2 regions of the Bacillus sp. AMCV2 genome follow, and region 2 is predicted to be linked to the other one. Evidence: predicted binding sites of a transcription regulator. Region 2 holds the regulator's gene; the other holds the start of a gene.

Region 1 (3,208 bases), 3.0 Mb from region 2:
GATTGTGTCTGCCATGGGCGGATTAGGCGGCTTTTTTCCTCCGCTCATATTGGCGAGTGTATTTCAGGCAACAGGCCAGTACGCGATCGGGTTTATGGCGCTTTCAGAGGTGGCATTAGCCAGCTTTGTCCTTGTCATATGGATGTATTGGCAGGAAAGAATGAAAACACACACGGAGAGAAACAGCCAGAGCATCAACTAACACTGGGGCATTCACAAGATTGTTAGTTTTTTCTCGATGGGTACAAATCAATTCACGTTACAATAAACACACAACGTGACTTTCTTCGAGGTGAGCTCATGAATTTTCTCTCTGTTCGACCATCTGATAGTGATCTTATATCCAGCGATCTGCATGAATTGCTGGAATCGATCAGCACGAAAAGAAAAATGGAAAAACACACGTATTTGTTTCGAGAAGGAATGGATGCAGAAGAGCTTTATCTGATTCAATCAGGACTTATTGAAATCGGCAAGCTGACATCTGACGGAAAAGACCTGACGCTTAGAATCTGCCAAAAGCATGATATCGTCGGAGAATTAACACTTTTCACTGAAGAACCGAGGTATATGCTCAGTGCAAAAGTGCTAGAGGATGGCGAGGTGCTCGTCATTAATAAAAATAAGCTGGAAAAAGAATTAATCCAAAACGGCGCTTTGACATTTGAGTTCATGAAATGGATGAGCACGCACCTCCGGAAGATTCAGTCCAAAATCAGGGATCTGCTTCTTCATGGCAAAAAGGGGGCGCTCTATTCCACCCTTATCCGTTTATCAAACAGCTACGGAGTGGAGCGAAGCGACGGCATTCTGATTAACATTGTCCTGACAAATCAGGATTTGGCAAAGTTTTGCGCGGCTGCACGGGAAAGCGTCAATCGTATGCTCGGAGATCTCCGTAAAAAAGGGGTTATTTCGATAGACGAATCCGGAAAAATTATTTTGCACAAGCGGGACTATTTACGATGTGAGATTGAGTGTGAAAATTGCCCGCTGGAGATTTGCAATATTGACTGAAAAAAACAAGGACAGCGGTGTCCTTGTTTTTTTCACCTTGTGATAAACAGGCACATGACGGCAAGAAAGAAGCAGGCATTCACGATTTCCAGAATGCCAATCGTTTTTACGGGCCAATCCCTTCCATGAAAAAACCATGCCCGCAAGCTGCTCGGGATAAAAGCGAGAAACGCCCATCCTGCTCCGAAAAGAGCGGATAAAAAGGGGAGCAGCAGGTGATATCCCCATGACCAGTATGCAAATGCCCTGTTTTTTCTTTCACGAATCACCGATTTCACATAAAAGGAACTCCCGATAAAAAATAAAGCAGACTGCAAGAAAATAAACCAAGCCCAGCCGTCGAGGGTTCCCATCCCCAGCCAGCAGCTCGCAAACCCGCCCGAACAAAAGAACAAGACACCTGCAACATCATTCAATAGGGCCCGTTCGTTTTTTCGGCGGGCAAAATACATATGTATGAAAAACAGCGGCAGTAAAGAAACGCCCACCCAGATGAGAGGCGGCTTATGAAAGACCGAGATCATCAAAAAGCAGCAGGCGGGAAAACCGTAATAACACATCCACTTTTGATATGGTTTGCTTTGTTTCTTTTTTAAGGCAAGCGTAACGGGATAAACCGCTAAGTATAGGAAAAGCCAACCAAGGAAGAGCGGAATATGCCAAATAACGGGGCCTCCCTTGACCATGCCGAGTAAAAATGGAAGCAGCAGCATCGCCCACGCGCCGTGCTGCTTCGGAATCAGCGCCTTCATCGAAATCCTCCTTTTTTCTTTCATTATAAATGCAGTCACCCTCCTGATAAGTGACATTCATCATACAGGCTGTGAAATACATCACTGCTGTACAGGCTCGATCGAGCTACACTAAAGCTATCCTTAGCACAGGAGGTTTTCCTATGAATCAGTGTGACTATTTATTATTTCTGAAACAACTTCCTATGTTTAATGAAGTGCCTCTATCCATTGTCGAAACCTTGCTGAAAAACGGCACGTTTATCCGCGGCTCATGTGATCAGTCTCCATCTTTTCTTCATTCTCAATCTGTTTATATTGTATTAAAAGGCAGTGTCCGTTTCATGGACACGAGGCTCCCTGAAGGATCGAAAACCGTTGCGCTGTGGGAAAAAGGCGATGTGTTTCCGATTGATGAAAAAGGCGGGCTTTATTTATCGCCCTTTATCTCAGTCAATGCCACTTCAGACATTCTGATTCTCAACATCCCATATTACATATTTAAGAAAATGATGTCTTATCATCCGCAGCTGCAAATGAACTTTTTGGCTATGCTTCAGCAAAATGTTTTTTGTTCCTATCAATTATTTTTGCGGTATCTGCATACATCACAGGATGAAAACGCTGAGCCCGGTTCTTAAATAGAGCCGGTTTTTTTGATCTTTGAATGAAAGGCGGCTAATGACCCAAGTGTCCTCCTGAACGCAGCCTTCCTCACATCCTGTGAAAATCCTTCCTTCTCCTTTGTGTGAACGTTTTGTGAAAAAAGCAGAGTGTGTGACATAGTTCACAAGGAAACACGCTGTCCCTGTTTATAGTGAACTTAGCATCACCTGACTCGGAAGGAGTGAACTCTCATGAAGAAAAAGAAAATGAGTCCGTTGTTTAGGAGATTGAATTATTTCTCTCCTATCGAACACCATTCAAATAAACATAGCCAAACCACCCGCGAAGATCGCGATTGGGAGAATGTATACAGAAACAGATGGCAGTACGACAAAGTCGTTCGCTCCACCCACGGCGTCAACTGCACGGGTTCCTGCAGCTGGAATATTTATGTGAAAAATGGAATTGTCACGTGGGAAGGACAAAACTTGAATTATCCTTCAACAGGCCCGGATATGCCTGATTTCGAACCGAGAGGCTGTCCGCGGGGGGCCAGTTTTTCATGGTATATCTACAGCCCGCTCCGTGTGAAATATCCATACGTGCGCGGTGTGCTGATCAATTTGTGGCGGGAAGCACTGCAAGAACATCAAAATCCATTGGAAGCCTGGAAATCGATCGTCGAAAACCCTGAAAAAGCGAAGTCCTATAAACAGGCGAGAGGGAAAGGCGGTTTTGTGCGCGCTGAATGGCCGGAGGTGCTGAAGCTGATTTCAGCCTCTCTGCTGTATACAGTGATGAAATACGGGCCTGACCGAAACGTCGGTTTTTCTCCGATTCCGGCCATGTCCATG
Region 2 (3,208 bases):
TTTAAGTGGTCAAAAACAGTCAGCAGCTCTTCTTTTATGGTAAGCTTAGAATCCAAGCCAGTATGCTGGGCGAGATATCCCATTGTAATATCTTTCGGTTTAATAATTTCGCCCTTTTCATACGAAAGCTGGCCTGCGATAATTTTAAGGAGCGTGGATTTTCCGGCGCCATTTCTTCCTACAATGGCGATGCGATCACGATTTCTGACTTCCAGCTTTATATTGTTTAAAATAGTATCAGCACCAAACGATTTGGACAGCTGATTAATTTGTAAGATCATCATATTATTTCACCTCTGCTATAATAAGTTAAGTGTAGCTTATGAACCAGAAGTCAGCAAACAATACATTGGCCATATAAGACATAGAGAAGAAAATAGTGTATGATCTGTTTAAGGAGCGTTTTAGTATGAATGGATTTTCTCATTTTAATGAACAGGGCAGAGCCCAGATGGTGGATATCAGCGAAAAATCTTCGACTGTCCGTACTGCGGCGGCTGTTTCAAGCGTACACATGAAGAATGAGGTGTACGAGAAAATACAGAGTCACGATATCGGCAAAGGAGATGTACTGGCTGTCGCACAGGTGGCAGGCATTATGGCCGCAAAGCAAACGTCGAATATCATTCCGATGTGCCATCCGCTTTCATTGAGCGGGGTAGATATATCGTTTGACTGGAAAATAAAAGAAGCAGAAGTTATACTTCATATAAAAGCACAGGTCAAAACGAAAGGGAGTACAGGTGTGGAAATGGAAGCGCTCACTTCTGCATCGGTGTGCGCTCTTACCGTTTACGATATGTGCAAGGCCCTTGATAAGGGGATGGTCATCGGCCCTACTTTCTTGCTGGAGAAGACAGGCGGGAAAAACGGTGACTTTAAAAGAGAACTATCCGAGTATAATTTGGAGGACCAAAAATGAATAAGGATCAATCAAAAATTCCGCAGGCGACGGCGAAACGGCTGCCGCTTTACTATCGCTTTTTAAAGAATCTGCATGCGTCTGGAAAACAGCGTGTATCATCCGCTGAACTCAGTGATGCCGTAAAGGTTGATTCTGCCACGATTCGGAGGGATTTTTCCTATTTTGGAGCTCTTGGCAAAAAAGGATACGGATATAATGTGGATTATTTGCTGTCTTTTTTCCGAAAAACGCTTGATCAGGACGAGATGACAGACGTCATCTTGATTGGTGTCGGGAACTTGGGAACGGCATTTCTTCACTATAATTTCACAAAAAATAATAACACAAAAATTTCTATGGCTTTTGATATAAATGAGAGTAAAATAGGAACTGAGGTAGGCGGCGTGCCCGTCTATAACCTTGATGACCTTGAACAACACGTAAAAGATGAATCAGTTGCCATTCTTACAGTGCCAGCAGTTGCCGCTCAATCCATTACAGACAGATTGGTCGCATTAGGAATCAAGGGAATCCTTAATTTTACGCCGGCCCGTTTGAATGTGCCGGAACACATTCGAATTCATCATATAGATTTAGCAGTTGAGCTTCAGTCACTGGTTTATTTTTTGAAGCATTACTCAGTTTTAGAGGAAATCGAATAGAGGGAAAGGAGGAGCCCAAATATGCCGATCGGTCCTGGAAGCCTTGCTGTTATCGCAATCGTTGCTCTGATTATCTTCGGTCCCAAAAAGCTGCCTGAATTGGGGAAAGCAGCGGGAGACACACTTCGTGAATTCAAAAACGCTACTAAAGGATTAACGAGTGATGAAGAGGAAAAAAAGAAAGAAGATCAGTAAGTTAGGATGACACGAATGAAAGTGAATCAAATGTCGCTGCTGGAGCATATTGCTGAGCTTCGAAAACGGTTGCTGATTGTAGCGCTGGCGTTTGTCGTTTTCTTTATTGCTGGATTTTTTTTAGCAAAGCCGATTATTGTGTATCTGCAAGAAACAGATGAAGCGAAGCAGCTTACGCTTAACGCGTTTAACCTGACAGACCCGCTTTATGTGTTTATGCAGTTTGCGTTTATCATCGGCATAGTCCTGACCTCGCCGGTTATTCTTTATCAGCTTTGGGCTTTTGTGAGCCCGGGTCTCTATGAGAAAGAGCGCAAAGTAACGCTCAGCTACATTCCGATCTCTATTTTGCTGTTTTTAGCGGGCTTATCTTTTTCATATTATATTTTATTTCCTTTTGTTGTTGATTTTATGAAGCGGATCTCTCAGGACTTGAATGTCAATCAGGTGATCGGAATTAATGAATATTTTCATTTTCTTCTGCAGCTGACGATTCCGTTTGGACTGCTGTTTCAAATGCCGGTCATCCTCATGTTTTTGACCAGGCTCGGAATTGTGACACCGATGTTCTTGGCGAAAATCAGAAAGTATGCGTATTTTACGCTGCTGGTGATCGCAGCCCTGATTACACCGCCTGAGCTTCTGTCCCATATGATGGTCACAGTCCCGCTTTTGATTTTATATGAAATCAGTATCCTTATATCGAAGGCCGCTTATCGGAAAGCACAGAAAAGCAGTGCAGCCGATCGGGACGTGTCTTCTGGGCAATAATAAAAAATCCATTTCTCATGCGAGAAATGGATTTTCTTTATTTTTGGTTCTTTTTGATTTTAAATGAAAAGGCGAACATCTTAAAAGAAATGCTGATGTTGTAAGCGGCGAACACCATCAGCAGGATGGAGTAAAATGACCACATGCTGCCTGGCGAGCTTGCGGCAAGATAAGTAAAGATGCACCCTACGGCAAAGTAGATCATTCCCCAAACTACCGGGTTTCTCATAAAAATAATCCTCCAATAATCAATTGCATTTGTGTGCTCAGCTGTTCAAGGTAATTCCGAACAGGCTCAAGCTGCATGATGACGACGAATGTATTCATCATTAAATGGGCGAAAATCGGCACCCATATCCGTTTTGTTCTCGCATATAAAAATGCAAATGTAAAGCCCATTGCTGTATATAGAAGGAGATGCTTCAAATCAGCGTGAACAATACCGAAGATAACCGAGCTGATCAGTCCTGCAAAAAAGAAATTCGTTTTTTCGTACAGCGCGCCGAAAATGATTTTTCTGAAGATGATTTCTTCTAATATAGGCCCGACGATGGAAGAAACGATAATCATGAGCGGGACTGCCTGAATGACATCCAGAATCGCTTGTGTATTTTCTGATTCTCTTCCGATGCCAAAAACATAATATTCAATAGAGCCTGCTATTCCTTGAGAGAAA

Evidence for each region. The regulator Rex, encoded in region 2, represses fermentation and respiration genes when NADH is low (regulators of the CRP and FNR family bind a similar motif). The targets are predictions, from matches to a motif close to TTGTGAAATATTTCACAA.
Region 1: a site for Rex is predicted at 1,839-1,856, ahead of AC0OMA_RS19055 (YwiC-like family protein). Genes of this name have one in related genera too.

The regions. Positions count from the first base shown of each region.
Region 1 is NZ_JBVYIB010000002.1:3,689,337-3,692,544, reverse strand. It holds gene narK (nitrate transporter NarK) at 1-202, shown strand, start outside; gene fnr (fumarate/nitrate reduction transcriptional regulator Fnr) at 301-1,017, shown strand; gene AC0OMA_RS19055 (YwiC-like family protein) at 1,050-1,769, opposite strand; gene arfM (Crp/Fnr family transcriptional regulator ArfM) at 1,913-2,389, shown strand; gene AC0OMA_RS19045 (nitrate reductase subunit alpha) at 2,606-3,208, shown strand, end outside.
Region 2 is NZ_JBVYIB010000002.1:656,217-659,424, forward strand. It holds gene AC0OMA_RS03510 (ABC-F family ATP-binding cassette domain-containing protein) at 1-284, opposite strand, end outside; gene moaC (cyclic pyranopterin monophosphate synthase MoaC) at 410-922, shown strand; gene AC0OMA_RS03520 (redox-sensing transcriptional repressor Rex) at 919-1,566, shown strand; gene tatAY (sec-independent protein translocase protein TatAY) at 1,588-1,761, shown strand; gene tatC (twin-arginine translocase subunit TatC) at 1,768-2,532, shown strand; gene AC0OMA_RS03535 (YdiK family protein) at 2,570-2,761, opposite strand; gene AC0OMA_RS03540 (CPBP family intramembrane glutamic endopeptidase) at 2,758-3,208, opposite strand, start outside.